Regions from separate parts of the Arthrobacter sp. Z1-15 genome, predicted to be linked through region 1. Evidence: predicted binding sites of a transcription regulator. Region 1 holds the regulator's gene; each other region holds the start of a gene.
The links. Region 1 encodes HrcA, which represses chaperone genes, less so after heat shock. Its sites were predicted from a motif close to TTNGCACTCGNNNNNNNCGAGTGCNAA; they were not measured.
Positions count from the first base shown of each region.

Region 2: a site for HrcA is predicted at 4,019-4,045, ahead of groES (co-chaperone GroES). Genes of this name have one in related genera too.
Region 3: a site for HrcA is predicted at 3,062-3,088, ahead of M1D40_RS04140 (Hsp20/alpha crystallin family protein). Genes of this name have one in related genera too.

Region 1 is NZ_CP096454.1:2,326,209-2,332,081, forward strand. It holds gene M1D40_RS10630 (GerMN domain-containing protein) at 1-13, shown strand, start outside; gene M1D40_RS10635 (16S rRNA (uracil(1498)-N(3))-methyltransferase) at 48-812, opposite strand; gene dnaJ (molecular chaperone DnaJ) at 815-1,957, opposite strand; gene hrcA (heat-inducible transcriptional repressor HrcA) at 2,093-3,106, opposite strand; gene M1D40_RS10650 (DUF3097 domain-containing protein) at 3,297-4,139, shown strand; gene M1D40_RS10655 (DUF4870 domain-containing protein) at 4,263-4,682, shown strand; gene hemW (radical SAM family heme chaperone HemW) at 4,803-5,873, opposite strand, start outside.
Region 2 is NZ_CP096454.1:3,042,420-3,048,292, reverse strand. It holds gene M1D40_RS13895 (iron ABC transporter ATP-binding protein) at 1-668, opposite strand, end outside; gene M1D40_RS13890 (iron chelate uptake ABC transporter family permease subunit) at 665-1,753, opposite strand; gene M1D40_RS13885 (ABC transporter permease) at 1,746-2,810, opposite strand; gene M1D40_RS13880 (siderophore ABC transporter substrate-binding protein) at 2,876-3,826, opposite strand; gene groES (co-chaperone GroES) at 4,183-4,479, shown strand; gene groL (chaperonin GroEL) at 4,560-5,873, shown strand, end outside.
Region 3 is NZ_CP096454.1:886,228-892,100, reverse strand. It holds gene M1D40_RS04155 (hypothetical protein) at 1-548, opposite strand, end outside; gene M1D40_RS04150 (hypothetical protein) at 854-1,393, shown strand; gene M1D40_RS04145 (glutamate--cysteine ligase) at 1,551-3,008, shown strand; gene M1D40_RS04140 (Hsp20/alpha crystallin family protein) at 3,193-3,750, shown strand; gene M1D40_RS04135 (NADP-dependent isocitrate dehydrogenase) at 3,873-5,039, opposite strand; gene purH (bifunctional phosphoribosylaminoimidazolecarboxamide formyltransferase/IMP cyclohydrolase) at 5,268-5,873, opposite strand, start outside.

The DNA of each region.
Region 1 (5,873 bases):
AGCGGCCCAGTAGCACCGGGCCCCGTCCTACCAGCGGCTGCCCGGCCCTACCAGCGGCCCAGCGCGGAATTCAGGACGGCAAGGGCAGCAGGCCCCGCGGTTGAAGAACGCATCACGTGCAGGCCCAGGCGAACAGCCACGGCTCCGCCGCCGCGCAGCAGCTCCACTTCCGAAGCGCTGATTCCGCCCTCCGGCCCCACGACCACCGCAATGCTCAGCGGCCGGTCCCCTGCGCGCCGGCGCGCCTCGGTGACCGCCGGAACCAGGGCGCCGTCGGCCTCCTCATGCAGCACCAGCACCAGGTCAATCCCGGCAAGCCGGCGCGCCAGCGCCTTCGACTCCGCCAGCTCTTCCACCGAAGGCACGGCTGAACGCCGGGACTGCTTGGCGGCGGCGGTGACAATGCCCTGCCATTTCGCCTGCCCCTTGGCGGCCTTGTCCGCACGCCAGCGGACAATGCTGCGCTCGGACTGCCAGGGGATGACCCTGTCCACGCCGAGCTCCGTTGCCGCTTCGACGGCCTGCTCGTCGCGGCCGCCCTTCGCCAGGGCCTGGACCAGTATCAGGGTTTCGGCCGCTCCGTCCTCTTCGGTGACGGCTTCCACGCTAACTTCCAGCCGCGCAGGCGAGGCAGCTGACACAGTTCCAGTTAGCCGCAGCCCCGCGCCGTCCACGATGTCCACCGGCTCGCCCGGGGCGAGGCGTTTCACGGCAACAGCGTGGTGGGCCTCCGGCCCCTCGATTACCAGCACGGATCCGGGCACCGCGGCGCGCACGGCCCCCGGATCACCGAAGAAGATGGGGTTGGTCATGGCTAGAGGTTGCCCAGGCGGTCCCGCAGCCTGGCGAAGACACCGGAACCGCTGCCGGCCAGGCGTCCCTCTGCGTATTCCTCGCCGCGCAGCTGGGCCAGCTTGCGGAGGAGCTCTTCCTGCTCTGCGTCCAGCTTCTGCGGGGTTTCAACGTGCAGATGAACCAGCAGGTCTCCGCGGCCGTAGCCGCGCAGGTGAGTGACGCCCAGCCCCTTGAGGGTGGTGATCTCGCCCGACTGGGTGCCGGCCTTAACGGTGATCTCGCGGTCGCCGTCGAACGTCTCGAAGTTGATCGAGGAGCCCAGGGCGGCTGCGGTCATGGGAACCGTCAGAGTGGCATGCAGGTCATCACCTTCGCGGACGAAGGTGGGATCTGCATTGACCCGGATCTCCACGTACAAATCGCCCTGGGGCCCGCCGGCGGTTCCGGCTTCGCCCTGGCCGCTGAGCTGGATCCGCGTGCCGGTGGCAACTCCGGCGGGGATCTTGATGTTCAGGGTGCGGCGGCTGCGGACGCGGCCCTCGCCGGCGCACTCGTGGCAGGGGTCCGGAATGACCGAGCCGAAGCCCTGGCAGGAGCCGCAGGGAGCGCTGGTCATGACCTGGCCCAGGATGGACCGGACGGCGCGCTGCACCTGGCCGGTGCCGTGGCAGATGTCGCAGGTCCGCGGGGAGGTGCCGGGCTGGCAGCAGCTGCCGTCGCAGGTCGGGCAGGTGACGGCGGTGTCGACGTCGATCTTCTTGTTGGTGCCGAAAACGGCATCCTTGAGGTCGATCCGCACGTTGATCAGGGCGTCCTGGCCGCGGCGGGTGCGCGAGGCCGGTCCCCGGCCGCCGCCCGCTCCGGCTCCGCCGAAGAAGGTGTCGAAAATGTCCTGGAAGCCAAAGCCCTGGCCGCCGAACCCGGCACCGCCGCCGAAGCCGTTGTCGTTGCCGTTTTCATTGCCGGTGGTGTCGTAGATGCGGCGTTTCTGCGGGTCCGCCAGCACCTCGTAGGCGTGGGTCACAGCCTTGAATTCGTCCTGCGCTCCGGGAGCGGAGTTGACGTCCGGGTGCAGCTTTCGGGCCAGCTTCCGGTACGCCTTCTTGATTTCTTCGCCCGTGGCGTCGCGTCCAACGCCCAGGACCTGGTAGTGATCGCTCACTCGTGCACATCGCTTCCTGTAATTGCAGTTTCCGCTTCTGCGGTGTTCTCTTCGCTTCGAAGACTTCCGCCGGTGGCCGGCCGCCCTCAGGCGGGCCGGCCACCGGCGACTGCTGCTGTATTGTCTAACGTTTTTCTAGTTGTTCAGTATCCGGGAAAGGTAGCGGGCCACGGCACGGACAGTCGCCATGGTGTTGGGATAGTCCATGCGGGTTGGACCCAGCACACCCACCTTCGCCGAGGAATCCGGTCCGTAGCCGGTGGCCACCACTGATGCCTCCGACAAGGAACCGTGGGGGTTTTCGCGTCCGATCCGGACGGAAACACCCCGGGCGTCCTGCTCCATTTCGGACAACAACCGAAGCATGACCACTTGTTCCTCAAGTGCCTCGAGGATCGGGCCGATCGTCAGGGGAAAGTCTACGGTGGACCGGGCCAGGTTGGCGGTTCCCGCCATCACCATGCGGTCCTCGCGGTTAATTCCGGCCAGCTGCTCGAGGCAGCGGGCCAGTGCCCCGGCGTTGCGCCGCTTCTGCGCCGGAACCGTTGCCAGGCACTCGGCGAGCTGCCCGGTGATACGGGTCAGCGGGGTCCCGCCCAGCGCGGCGAGGAAATGCTGCCGCAGCTCCAGGAGGTCCTGTTCCGCGACCTGGTCCGGCATCGTGATGACGCGCTGCTCCACCCGGCCGGTGGTTGAGATCAGGACGACCAGCACCTGGGCAGGTGCGAGCAGGACAAACTCGATGTGCCGCACGCGTGCGTTCCCCAGATGCGGATACTGCACAACGGCCACCTGGTTGGTCAGCTGCGACAGCAGGCGGACGGTCCGTTCCATCACGTCGTCGAGGTCTTCGGCGCCCTCCAGCAGGGTCTGGATTGCCCTTCGCTCGGCCGCCGAGAGCGGCTTCACGTCCGAAATCCGGTCGACAAACAGCCGGTAGCCCTTGTCGGTGGGGATGCGGCCGGCTGAAGTGTGGGGAGCAACAATCAGCCCCTCTTCTTCAAGGGCCGCCATGTCGTTGCGGATGGTTGCGCTGGAGACGCCGAGCTGGTGCCTCTCCACGAGGGCCTTGGAGCCAACGGGTTCGCGCGAATGGACATAGTCCTCAACAATGGCCCGGAGCACCTCGAGTCTGCGTGGTTCACTCATGGTTTTCCCTCCCTCGCTGATGGCCGTATGTTCTGTGTGCCCGGAGCGTTCCCGGTTAGCACTCACCATGCCTAAGTGCTAAGTCTAATACGGATCGGGGTCGTTGCTAGCATTGAGTGGCCCGTGCCGCACTGCTGCCGGACGTGCACTTGCCGGCTGCAGCGGACCAACCAAAGCGAGGAAAACACCAGTGTCCAACTTTTCGTGGGGGCCGCAGGACATCAGTGCTCCGGCCCGGAAAACACTTCCCAAAGTCGGAGCCGAGGCGGGCCTGGTGCTCGAAGACGTGCAGAGCGGCTGGGTCGGAGCGGTGGTGCGGGTGGAGAAGTCCGGCGGACTGCATCTGATGGTGCTGGAGGACCGCCGGGGGAAAACCAAGTCCTTCGAACTGGGTTTCGGCTTCCTGCTCGACGGCGAACCGGTGGAAGTGGTGCCCGCCGTCAAGGCCGCGGCACCTGCGTCGCGGCGAACGGCGTCGGGTTCCCTTCGGGTGGACAACGTGCGGGCGCGCACGGCACGGGCGAGCCGCATCTGGGTGGAAGGCAAGCACGACGCCGAACTGGTGGAGAAGGTGTGGGGCGACGACCTCCGTGTGGAGGGCATCGTCGTCGAACCCCTGCACGGGGTGGATGACCTGTACGCTGCCGTCCGGGACTTCAATCCGGGCCCGGGGCGACGGCTGGGAATACTGGTGGACCATCTGGTGGCCGGTTCCAAGGAGTCCCGCATTGCCGCCGAGGCCATGAAGCATCCGGGTGCACGCGGAAACGTGCTCATCGTGGGGCACCCGTACGTGGACGTGTGGCAGGCCATCAAACCGCAGACCATCGGCCTCTCCGCCTGGCCGGTTGTCCCCCGGAACGAAGACTGGAAAACGGGCATCCTGAAAGGCCTGGGCTGGCCGCACCGGGACCACACGGACGTGGCCGTGGGGTGGAAGAAACTGCTGGGCGCAGTCACCTCATACGCCGATCTCGAGCCCTCCCTGCTGGGCCGGGTGGAGGAAGTGATCGACTTCCTGACCGTTCCGTAGCGACCCGCGCACGGCCCCGCGTGCCGGGACGGAGCCCGGTTGCCAGTAACCTAGATGAGATGTAGGGCAGTAAACCGAACCGACCAGGCGTCCAGAGTCACAAAGGAAACAGCAGTGTCGAACATACGTCAGAACCACCACCCCCAGTCCGACGACCGGGGTTCCGGCGCTCGTCCCGCCTATCAGGGCGCTCCGGCCACTGCCCTGCCCCTGACTGCCTCCGAGGACCGGCAGTGGGCCACGATGGCCCACTTCGGCGGCATCCTGGGGTTCATTCCGTCCCTGATCATTTACCTGGTCTTCCGTGACCGCGGCCCGTTCACCGCGCAGGAATCCAAGGAAGCGCTGAACTTCACCCTCCCTCCCACCATCATTGCCCTGGTGGCCTGGCTGCTGTCCTTCATTCCCGGAATCGGCTGGGTCTTCGCCATCCTGAACGCCCTGCTCTGGGTTGCCATTGCCGTTTCCTCGGTTGTCGCCGGCATCGAGGTCAACCGCGGGCGCCCCTACCGGTACCGGCTGAACCTGCGCCGCATCCAGTAACCCTCCGCAGACACACAAAGGACCCCGGGCCGGCACTGCTGCCGCCCGGGGTCCTTTGTTCTGCATTATCCCTGGTTGTTGCCTGGCTAAGCGGTTGCCTTCAGCTCCCGCCGGATCCGTCTAGTCCGGGAGCAGGCGGCGCACGACGGCGTCTGCGAGCAGGCGGCCCTTCGTCGTGAGCAGCACACGGCCGGTGAGTGCAGCCTTCGGGTCCACCAGTCCGTCAGCCATGAGCCCGGCGACGGCGAGCCGGCCGGAGTCCTTCAGCCGGGACAGCTCCAGCCCCTCGGCCAGCCGGGTGCGCAGCATGACATCTTCCACGTACCGGGTTTCGGCGTCGAGCGTCTCGCGTCCCACCGCCGGTGATTCCCCCGCCGCAAGCCGCTGGGCATAGGCGGTGGGGTGCTTGGCGTTCCACCAGCGCACGCCGCCGGCATGCGAATGCGCGCCGGGGCCGATGCCCCACCAGTCGTCGCTGCGCCAGTAGGCCAAGTTGTGCCGGCACTGGTCGGCGGGGGTCCGGGACCAGTTGCTCACCTCGTACCAGGACAGTCCGGCCGCCGTCATCATTTCGTCGGCCATGAGGTATTTGTCCGCGTGGTCGTCGTCGTCGATCGGCGGCACTTCGCCGCGCCGCATGCGCGCTGCCAGCTTGGTGCCGTCCTCGATGATCAGCGCGTACGCCGAGATGTGGTCCGGTTCGTAGCTCAGCGCCTCGCGGACGGAGACTTCCCAGTCCGCCAGGGACTCCCCCGGCGTGCCGTAGATGAGGTCAACGCTCACCTTCAGGCCGGCGTCGCGCGCCCATTTCACGGCTTCGGGAACGCGCGACGGCGTGTGGGTGCGGTCCAGGACCGCCAGCACGTGCGGAACGGCCGACTGCATGCCGAAGGAGACGCGGGTGAAGCCGGCGTCGGCCAGCAGCTGCAGCGAGGCCGGGGTAACCGAATCGGGGTTGGCCTCGGTGGTGACCTCGGCTCCCGGCTCCAGCCCCCACATGTCCACGGCGGTTTTCAGGATCCCGGCAAGATCCTCCGCGGGCAGCAGGGTGGGGGTGCCGCCGCCGAAAAAGACGGTGCCCATCTTCCGGTCCGGGAGCCCCGAGGCCTTCAGCGCGCGGGCAGCGAAGCGCACTTCCTGCTCCGCCGTGCCGCCGTAGGCCGCCTGGGAGGCGCCGCCGCCGAGCTCGGT
Region 2 (5,873 bases), 720 kb from region 1:
ATCCGCACCGGAGGTCCCTGATGGATCAGCCGTCCATCGCGCATGGCAATGATGTCGTCGGAGTAGCAGGAGGCGAAGTTGATGTCGTGGATGACCAGCACCACGGTCTTGCCGAAGTCGTCCGTGAGCCGGCGCAGCAGCCGCATCATTTCCACCGAGTGCTTCATGTCCAGGTTGTTCAGCGGCTCATCCAGCAGCAGGTAATCGGTGCCCTGGGCCAGCACCATCGCGATGAAGGCCCGCTGGCGCTGGCCGCCCGAAAGTTCGTCCACGAAGCGGTCCGCCAGCGCGGTGAGGTCCAGGTAGGCCATGGCCTCGTCGATGTAGGCCTTGTCTTCGATGGTGGGGCGGCCGCCGTTGTGGGGGTACCGGCCAAAGCCCACCAGGTCGCGCACGGTCAGGCGGACCGTCAGCTGGTTGTCCTGCCGCAGGATGGCCATTTTGCGGGCCAGCTCCTTGCCCGGCGTGGCATTAACGTCCAGGCCGTCCACACTGACCGTGCCGGCGTCCATGCGCAGCAGCCGGGAAATGATCGACAGCAGAGTGGATTTCCCCGCCCCGTTCGGCCCGATGATCGAGGTGATGCCGCCCTCTTTGATGTCGGCGCTGACGCCGTCGACGACGAGTTGATGGGCATAGGACTTGGAGACGCCGGTTACGGAGATCATTTGACGTTGCCTCTCAGCAGCAGGATAAGGAAGACGATGCCGCCGACAAATTCAATGACGATGCTCAGGGCGGTGTCGAACGCGAAGATCCGTTCCAGGACCAGCTGGCCGCCCACCAGGGCAATGATTCCGAGCAGGACGGCGATGGGCAGCACCGCGGTGTGCCGGAAATGCGAGCACAGCTGGTAGGCGAGCGAAGCCACCAGCAGGCCAAAGAACGTCACGGGCCCCACAAGGGCGGTGGATACGGCAACCAGGACCGAGCAGATGATCAGCGTGGCCGTCACGGCTTTCCTGTGGTCCACGCCCAGGTTGACGGCGGTGTCCCGGCCCAGGGCCAGGACGTCGAAGGAGCTGCGCATCCGCCAGGCCAGGATGCTGACGGCGGCAACGGCGACGGCGGAGTAACCCAGCAGGGCGCCGTCAACGTTGTTGAAGGAAGCAAAAAAGAGGTCCTGCAGGATGATGAACTCGCTGGGATCGATCAGGCGCTGAAGCAGGGAGGAGAATCCCCGGAACATGGTGCCGAAGATGATCCCCACGAGCAGCATCAGGTGCAGGGATTTGCCGCCGCCGGTAAACAGCCACCGGTACAGCAGGAACGAGAAGCCCACCATCAGCACGAGTTCGATGACGAACAGTGCCGGTCCGGACATGGTGAGAACGGCCTGCCCTCCGATCACGAAGACCAGTACGGTCTGCAGGAGCACGTACAGGGCGTCAAAACCCATGATCGAAGGGGTGAGGATGCGGTTGCAGGTCACGGTCTGGAACAGCACCGTGGAGACGCCGACGGCGTAGGCCACCAGGATCATTGACGCCACCTTGATGGCGCGGCGGGGCAGGATGTACTCGATGTTCCCGCGCAGATCGATGGTCATGAAGACGGCCACGAGGGCAGCAGCCGCAATTCCCAGCGTGATGATCCAGAACTTGGGCGGAACCGAACGGATCGGACGCCGGCGGTGCGAGACGAGCGCCGTCGGAAGCGGGCTGGCCGGTGCTTCGAGGCCGGGTTCGGCGGCGTTGAAATGGCTGGAGCCGGAAGGGGCCGGGCCGGAAGGGATGGGGCCGGGCTTAGCCACGGGAGGCACGCTTTCGCAGGAGCAGGTAGAGGAAGAGGACGCTGCCGATGGCGGAGACAATCACGCCCACCGGAATCTCGTACGGATAGCGGATGGTGCGGCCGATGATGTCGCAGGCCAGGACAAAGCCGGCGCCGAACACGGCCACCCAGGGCACGGCCCTGCGGACGTTGTCTCCGATCATCAGGGACACCAGATTCGGCACGATCAGTCCAAGGAACGGAATGGATCCCACGCTGACCACGACGACGGCGCTGATCAGGGACACGATGACCAGCCCCAGGGTCATCACGCGGTTGTAGTTCAGGCCCAGGTTGGTGGTGAAGTCTGATCCCATGCCGGCCACCGTGAAGCGGTCTGCGGCGAGGTAGCCGATGACGGTGAGGATGCCGACAATCCACAGGAGCTCATAGCGGCCCCGCAGGACACCGGAGAAATCTCCGACCATCCAGCTGTTCAGGGTCTGCAGGAGATCGGTGCGGTACGCAAAGAAGGTGGTGACGGCGGAGATGACGCCGCCGAGCATGATGCCCACCAGGGGGACAATGAGCGTGTTGCGCAGCGGCAGGCGGCGCAGGATCAGCAGGAACAGTGCTGTTCCGGCGGCTGCGAAGACCGTGGCCGTGGACATCTTCATCATCATGGAGGCACCCGGAAGCAGGACGGTGACCACCAGGATGCCCAGCGAGGCGGATTCCACGGTGCCGATGGTGCCCGGTTCCACGAATTTGTTGCGCGCCATCAGCTGCATGATCAGGCCGGCAACGCTGACGGCCATGCCGGCCAGGATGATGCTCAGGGTGCGGGGAACGCGGCTGACCCAGAAGACCTGCCAGGCCCCGGGATCTCCGGCCAGCAGCAGGGGCAGCGAAACATCGCTGACCCCGATGAACATGCTAGCCAGGGCCAGTGCCAGGACCGCTGCTGCGCCCAGGACCAGGCTGACCGCGGTACGCGGAAACCGCCGTCGTCGGGCAGCGACGGCAGCGGCCCGGGGAGACGGCGGTGCATCGGGGGCGGAAGCGGTGCCCGGTACACGGGCGGCGGTGGCGCTCATAGGAGAAATCCGGTCTTGCCTTGGGTTCCGGCGGTGATGCCGGAACCCAAGGCGTCGAGGGGTTGTTAGGAAATGCCGTTCTGGACTTCGGTCACCATGCTGTCCACGTTGCTCAGGCCGTAGCCCACGAGGTACCAGCTGGAAGCGTCCAGGGCGGTGATGCGGTCATTCTTGGCGGCGTTGGTGCCGTTGACCAGCTCGTTGTCCATGACGGCCAGTGCTGCCTCGCCGCTCTCGCCAACCGCGGTGTCGCGGTCGATCACGAAAAGGTTGTCGGGGTTTTTGTCCGCGATGTACTCGGCGGTGATGGATTCGCCGTGCTTGCCGTCGGCTTTGATCTCCGCAACCGGGGAGACGCCGAGGACGTCGTGGATGATGCCGAAGCGGGAGCCGGCGCCGTAGGCGGTCATTTCTCCGCCGCTCGTCATGACAATCAGCCCGGTGCCGGCATCCGCGGCAGCGGTCTTGGTCTCTTCGATGCGCTTGTCGATGGCGGCGAGCTTCTCGTCGGCTGCGTCTTCCTTGTCGAAGATGCGGCCCAGGGTGCCGGTCACTTCCTTGAAGGACGCCATGGAATCGGCCGCGTCAACGCTCAGGTCGATGGTGGGGGCGATCTTGCTCAGTTCCTCGTAGGAGGCGGCTACGCGGCCGGAGATGATGATCAGGTCGGGGGCGCCCTCGCTGATGGCTTCGAAGTCCGGTTCCTTCATGGAGCCGATCTTGGCGTAGTCATCGCCGGCGTACTTGGAGAGGCTTTCGGGGAAATTGGCAGCAGGTACGCCGTCGACGTCGATGTCGAGTGCGTCCATGGTGTCGAGGGCGCCAAGGTCGAAGGTGTACACGGTTTCAGGGTTAACCGGGACCTCGGTGCTGCCCTGGGCATGCTCCACCGTGATGTTGGTCTGTTCGGGGGCTGAATCCGCAGTGGCGGCAGTCTCCGCTCCGCAGGCGCTCAGCGCGAGGAGGGAAGCCAGGGCGGTGCCGGCGACAAGGCGGGACTTCACGATACTTTTCACTTGGGGAGCTCCAGTTGCTTGGGTCCGGTCCGGCGGGATACTCCTGAAGCGGACGCAGAAAAACCAATAGGTCACAGAAATGTTTGCTAATAGAACGCACCTGAAAACTATCGGTTAGGTAAGGCTAAGGCAAGTTGAAGGACCGGATGACGCGAGATGAAGCTCCGGGCGGAGGCCCCCGGCACGCCAGTATTGGCACTCGCCTTGACCGAGTGCTAACCGTTGCATAAAGTCGGAGCTAGCACTCTCCCAGTGAGGGTGCTAATTCCTGAGGGAAGCGCCAACCGGCACCGCGACGACGGCCAGCGCCCACCGACGGTCCACATCCGTTAGTAACTACGCAAAGGAGAGCCCGAGTGTCGGTCTCGATTAAGCCCCTTGAGGATCGTATTGTTGTCCGCCCCCTCGAAGCCGAGCAGACCACTGCTTCCGGCCTCGTTATCCCGGACACCGCCAAGGAAAAGCCCCAGGAGGGTGAAGTTGTCGCAGTAGGCCCCGGCCGCGTTGATGACAACGGCAACCGCGTTCCCGTTGACGTTTCCGAGGGTGACGTTGTCATCTACTCGAAGTACGGCGGAACCGAAGTCAAGCACGGCGGCCAGGAATACCTGGTGCTGTCCGCCCGCGACGTACTGGCCATCGTCGTTAAGTAGTTGAAAAAGGAAAACCCCGGCCAATCTGGCCGGGGTTTTCTGATGCAGGTGCAGATGTAGCTGTCGGAAAGGACACACACATGGCAAAGCAATTGGAGTTCAACGACTCCGCCCGCCGCTCGCTGGAAGCCGGCGTCGACAAGCTGGCCAACACCGTTAAGGTGACCCTCGGCCCGCGCGGCCGCAACGTAGTGCTCGCCAAGACCTGGGGCGCTCCCACCATCACCAACGACGGCGTCACCATCGCCCGCGAGGTGGAGCTGGATGACCCGTACGAGAACCTTGGCGCACAGCTGGCCAAGGAAGTAGCCACAAAGACCAACGATGTTGCCGGTGACGGCACCACCACCGCAACAGTCCTCGCGCAGGCACTGGTCAAGGAAGGCCTGCGCAACGTTGCTGCCGGCGCAGCTCCGGGCCAGCTCAAGCGCGGCATGGAGATCGCAGTCGAGGCAGTGGCCGCACGGCTGCTGGAAAACGCCAAGGAAGTTGAAGGCAACCAGGTTGCGCACGTCGCTGCCATCTCCGCCCAGAGCATGGAGATCGGCGAACTGCTGGCCAAGGCCTTTGACACCGTCGGCAAGGACGGCGTCATCACCATCGAGGAATCCTCCTCGACGCAGACCGAGCTGGTCATCACCGAAGGCATGCAGTTCGACAAGGGCTACCTGTCCCCGTACTTTGTGACTGATCCGGAGCGCCAGGAAGCCGTCCTCGAAGACGCGCTCATCCTGATCAACTCCGGCAAGATTTCCTCGGTTGCCGAGTTCCTGCCGCTGCTGGAAAAGGCGCTGCAGGCCTCCAAGCCGCTGTTCATCATCGCCGAGGACATTGAGGGCGAAGCCCTGTCCACGCTGGTGGTCAACAAGATCCGCGGCACCCTGAACGTCGTAGCCGTCAAGGCTCCGGGCTTCGGCGACCGCCGCAAGGCCATGATGCAGGACATCGCCACCCTCACGGGTGCGCAGGTTGTCTCGCCTGACCTGGGCCTGAAGCTGGACCAGGTTGGACTGGAGGTGCTGGGTTCCGCCCGCCGCATCACCGTGACGAAGGACAGCACCACCATTGTTGACGGGTCGGGCTCCGAAGCCGACGTCGCAGACCGTGTTGCCCAGATCCGCGCGGAGATTGAGCGCACGGATTCCGACTGGGACCGCGAGAAGCTGCAGGAACGCCTGGCCAAGCTTTCCGGCGGCATTGGCGTCATCAAGGTTGGCGCAGCCACCGAGGTGGAGCTGAAGGAAAAGAAGCACCGCATCGAAGACGCCGTGTCCTCGACGCGTGCAGCCCTGGAAGAGGGCATTGTGGCCGGCGGCGGTTCCGCACTGGTCCACGCTGCCAAGGCCCTGGACACGGACCCGGAGGTTGCCAAGCTCGAAGGCGACGCCGCCACC
Region 3 (5,873 bases), 1.4 Mb from region 1:
GAGGGGCTCTCGGGAACCCCTGCGCTCAGCCCCTTGTTCAGCCTGCCGGCCAGGAACCCGGCACCGGCAGCGATGGCAAGGAACGCGACCGGCCGCTGCCGGGCGAAGGACTTCACTTCGTCGACCAGGGAGCCGGGGTTGCGGTTGTCGAGCCAGGAGGCAACGGAGGATGAACGTTCGGCTGCCTGCCGGACCAAGTCCGAAGCAACGCCGGGCTGATCGGAATTATCCGCCATGGACTGCAGCTCGCCTGCCACGGAGCGGAGACCTTCAGCGACCTTCTGCTGCTGGACACCGGCCTGGTTGGTCAGATCACTCCGGGCCTGGTCAAACAGGTCCCGGGCGTTGGCGGTCACTTCAGAGGCAACTCCGGCGGCCTCGGACTTGGCTGTTTCCGCTACGTGCTGCGCGCTTCCTGCGGCGTCCTGTGCGAGACCAGCAGCCTGTTCCTTAGCTGCGCCCGCTTTGGCGGACGTGGCATCGGATGAATTGTCCTGGGCCGTGGTTGCGGCATGACTTCCGTCTCTGGGCCACTCGTTTTCCGTCATCGTCACTCTCTTTCATGAATCGTTGCGGATGAAGAATCAGAATCCTTGCCGATGAAGATCAGCTACACCGAACACACTCGATAATAAGCACACTTAGTACCCATTAGTAAAGCCGAAGTAAGCACACTTAGGGTTTTTTGTTAACCCTTGGCCACACCCTGTGTGGTAGCCCTGCCGGACGGGCCCGGCACCCTTGTGGAGCTCCGGGAGCACGTGGTTTGCTGGCGGCCTGACCGGCGCTCCGGGCGTCGGTTTACTCAGTCCCATCCAATGCTCAATCCGATCCGAAGCAAGAGGAGATTCCAGTGGCAGGAAATTTGTTTGCCCGGTCCGTGCATGACCTCACCGCGGCCGCGTGGTTCGGAGGTTCGCTCATGGGAGCCATTGGGCTCAACGGCGCGGCCGCCGAGGCCAAGGACCCGGCAGAGCGCACCCGGCTCTCCAGTCTGGGGTGGAAGAAATGGGCCCCTGTTCAGTCAGCCGCGATCATCTCGCATTTCGTGGCCGGGCTGGCGCTCGTCGGGGACAATAAGGGCCGCGTCGCAAAGCAGGAGGGAGTCGGGTCGGCAACCATCTACAAGACCGGCGTTACCGTGGTTGGTGCACTGGTGACCCTCTACGCCGGCATCGTCGGGCGAAAAGTGGAAAAGTACTCCGAAGAGGGTGCGGTGGGCGCAACCGAACCGCACCCCGCCGCCTCCAAGGAACTGCAGTCCGCCCAGCGCCAGCTGAAGCTGCTGCAGTGGTCCATCCCGCTTTTCTCCGGCGCAGTGATCGTCATGGGCGCCCAGCACGGTGAAATGCAGCGGGCCAGCAACGTCCTCCAGGGCCTCTTGCGGTCCTAGAACCGGCAGATCCCGGCCGGGAGATTCCGCCCGGCCGGGACAGCCCGACAGGCCGGACGTCATTTTCCTTTCCGGGCCCGACTTTTTCGGGTTTCCCCGCTCTGCACGCTATACATCCTTCGGCCCCCATGGTTATGTTCGAACAATGGGCGCCGAAGTGAACAGCAAAACCTACAGCCGCGAGCAGCGCACGCGTTACCGCCAGCGACTGCTCGAGAACCTCGACCGCTTTGCCGGATATCTGTCCACCGCGCAGTTCGCAGACACCTCCAGCATCGGGCTTGAGTTGGAGCTGAACCTGACCAATCAGGACTTTGCTCCTGCGCTCCGGAATACTGCAGTTCTGGAGAAGATCGCGGACCCGGCCTTCCAGACCGAAATTGGTGCCTTCAACATCGAGATGAACCACCCGGCGCTGTCCATCAAGGGGTCCGGCCTGAGGGACCTTGAAGATTCCCTCCGGTTTCAACTGAACCGGGCAGATACGCGTGCCGCTGAGGTGAAGACGGAGATTCTGATGGTCGGGATCCTGCCGACCCTCCAGCCTGCAGTGCTCGAGGACAAGGAATGGCTGAGCGCGGGCAAGCGCTATGCGGCCTTGAACACGTCGGTTCTCCAGGCCCGCGGTGAAGATGTGCACGTGGACCTGCGGGGTACGGAGCCGTTGTCCTTTTACGCCAAGAACATTGCCCCTGAGGCTGCCTGCACCTCCGTGCAGCTTCATTTGGAGGTCAGCCCGGAAGATTTCGCCCCGGCCTGGAACGCCGCCCAGATCATTGCCGCTCCCCAGGTGGCCCTTGCCGCCAACTCCCCCGTCTTCCTGGAACATATTCTGTGGCACGAAACCCGCATCGAGCTTTTTAAGCAGGCCATCGATACCCGCCCTCCCGAGATGAGGAACCAGGGGGTGCGGCCCCGCGTGTGGTTTGGCGAACGGTGGATCACCTCGATTTTTGACCTGTTTGAGGAAAACGTCCGCTACTTCCCGGCGCTCCTGCCGGAACTGTCACGCAGCAGCGGAGGCTCAACGGCCGCCGGGGCCCCCCTGCTCCCGGAACTGAGGCTGCACAACGGAACGGTCTACCGGTGGAACCGCCCCATATATGACCCCGGCGAGCACACCCCCAATCTGCGCCTGGAAAACCGGATCCTTCCGGCCGGCCCCACCGTTCTTGATGTCGTTTCCAATGCCGCCTTCTTTTACGGCCTGGTCCAGCACCTCCGCACCGCGGACCGGCCGCTGTGGAGCCGGCTGGCCTTCAAGAGTGCGGCTGACAACTTCCTGGCCTGCGCACGGTCGGGGCTGGAGGCAACCGTCTATTGGCCGGGCATTGGCGAAACCCCTGTCGCCGAACTGATCATCCGGCACCTGATTCCGCAGGCGGCTTCCGGGCTCCGGGAGCTGGGCGTCGACGACAACCTGATCGGCCGGTATCTCGATGTCATCAGGGAACGGGCACGCACCGAACAAAACGGAGCATCCTGGCAGATTGCCTACCTGCGCAGGCTTGAGCGCCAAGGCCTGGACCGCAGGCCCGCACTGGCGGAAATGACCCGCCGGTACTGGGAAAACATGCACACCAACGCCCCCGTCCATGAGTGGCCGGTGGACTGAGCCGGACCTGCCGGGAAAGTTTTGCTGCCCGGGGCACGAAAACCGTTCCGGTTCTGGCACTCCCCCATGGAGAGTGCTAATCTAATTTCATTCTTGAGCCGATGTGACTCAAGTTATCGACCCTTCTGAAGTTCCGAATATCGATTCGCCTGCCGTGCAGGTGGGCGTAAGGAGTTGATGACAGATGGCCATGAAGTTTGATCCATTCCGCGAACTCGACCGTATGGCAGGAGCCCTGCTGGATCCGCGGCAGCGGCTGCGGTTGATGCCCATTGACCTCTACCGAGAGGGCGACCACTACATCCTGAATGCCGATCTGCCCGGCATTGACCCGGGTTCCGTCGATGTGGACGTGGACGGCCAGCTGCTGACCATCCGGGCAGAACGCACCATCCAGGCCTCCGACGGCGTTACCTGGCTAACCCGGGAACGCGAATCCGGTTCGTTCCTGCGCCAGCTGAACCTCGGCCAGGGGATTGATATTGAGGGTATTTCCGCCAAGTACGAGAACGGCGTCCTCAGCGTTCTGATTCCGGTCAGCGAAAGGGCGAAGCCCCGCAAGATCGAGGTGTCTTCCTCCTACAAGGATTCGAACACCATCAGCGGCCAGTCCAGCTCGGAATCGGTAAGCTCGTCGGCTTCGAGCAGCTCCGGCTCCATGGAGTCCGGTTCCGGTTCTTCAGGGTCGGGCTCCGGCTCTTCCGGCTCGGGCTCTTCGGGCGACCAGGGCTCCGGCATCTAGGGACCCCGGCGACTCCCGGAGCTAGCGAACGGAGCTAGCGACCGCCGGCACCAATGACGACGGCGGCGCCCCACCCGTGAAGGTGAGGCGCCGCCGTCGTCGTGCGTTGAAGCGTCCGGACTTTAGCCCAGGCGGGTCTTCAAGTTGGCATCGAGCTCAGCGAGGAATTCCTCGGTGGTCAGGTAGGCCTGGTCCGGGCCGACCAGGGCCGCGAGGTCCTTGGTCATCTTGCCGGACTCGACCGTCTTGATGACAACATCTTCGAGGGTCTCCGCGAAGTTGATGACCTCGGGGGTGTTGTCCAGCTTGCCGCGGTGCATCAGGCCACGGGTCCACGCGAAGATCGAGGCGATCGGGTTCGTGGAGGTGGGCTTGCCCTGCTGGTGCTGGCGGTAGTGGCGCGTGACCGTGCCGTGGGCTGCTTCGGCCTCAACGGTCTTGCCGTCGGGGGTCATCAGCACGGAGGTCATCAGGCCCAGCGAGCCGAAGCCCTGTGCCACGGTGTCGGACTGGACGTCGCCGTCGTAGTTCTTGCAGGCCCAGACGTAGCCGCCTTCCCACTTCATCGCGGAGGCAACCATGTCATCAATCAGGCGGTGCTCGTAGGTCAGGCCGGCTGCTTCGAACTGGTCCTTGAACTCGGCGTCGAAGACTTCCTGGAACAGGTCCTTGAACTGGCCGTCGTAGGCCTTCAGGATCGTGTTCTTGGTGGAGAGGTACACCGGGTAGTTCCGCTGCAGGCCGTAGGCGAAGGACGCCCGGGCGAAGTCGCGGATGGAGTCGTTGAAGTTGTACATACCCATGGCCACGCCGCCGTCGTCACCGTACGTGACAACCTGGGTCTTGATTTCTTCCCCGCCGTCCTTGGGGGTGTAGGTCAGCGTCAGGGTGCCCGCACCGGGGACCTTGAAGTTGGTGGCCTTGTACTGGTCGCCGTGTGCGTGGCGGCCGATGATGATCGGCTTGTTCCAGCCCGGGACCAGGCGCGGGATGTTGGAAATGATGATCGGTTCGCGGAAGACGACGCCGCCGAGGATGTTGCGGATGGTCCCGTTCGGGGAAACCCACATCTTCTTCAGGCCGAATTCTTCAACACGTGCCTCATCCGGAGTGATGGTGGCGCACTTGACGCCCACGCCGTGTTCCTTGATGGCGTTGGCAGCGTCGATGGTGACCTGGTCATCAGTGGCATCGCGGTTCTGGATGGAGAGGTCGTAGTACTTCAGGTCTACGTCCAGGTACGGGTTGATCAGGCGGTCCTTGATGAACTGCCAGATGATGCGGGTCATCTCGTCGCCGTCGAGTTCTACAACAGAACCCACAACCTTGATTTTGTCAGCCACACGATCTCCTTGTGTGTTGGTGGGCACCGGAGCATGACTTGTGGCATGACGGAGCCCGTCTTTTTGGTCTGTATTTGTGTCCAACTATGCCACAGCCCACTAGAGGCGCCCTAAACTCCGGGACCGCAGATTACTCCGGCGGTCCCGCAGCCAGGCCGCGGACGAGGCCGTGTTCTAGTGGAAGAAGTGCCGGGCGCCGGTGAAGTACATGGTCACGCCCGCAGCGTTTGCGGCTTCGATAACTTCGTTGTCGCGGATGGATCCGCCCGGCTGGACGACGGCGCGGACTCCCGCGTCGATCAGGATCTGCAGTCCGTCTGCGAAGGGGAAAAATGCGTCGGAGGCAGCAACGGAACCGCGGGCTCGTTCGTCGTCCGGGCCGCCGAGGGTGTTGGCCCGTTCTACGGCGAGGCGGCAGGAATCCACCCGGTTGACCTGGCCCATGCCCACTCCCACCGAGGCGCCGTTCTTAGCCAGAAGGATGGCGTTGGACTTGGCAGCGCGGACTGCGGTCCAGGCGAAGGCCAGATCGGACAGCGTTGCGTCATCAGCTGCGGGGCCGGACACGAGCGTCCAGTTCTCGGGGTTGTCTCCCTCTGCCTGCATCTTGTCTGACTTTTGGATCAGCATGCCTCCGGAGACCTGCCGGAACTCGGCTGCATTGCGGCCGTAGCCCTCGGGCAGGGTCAGCAGGCGGATGTTCTTCTTCGCGGAGAGCATCTCCACAGCTTCAGGATCGAAATCGGGGGCAATGACAACCTCGGTGAAGATGTCCCGGAC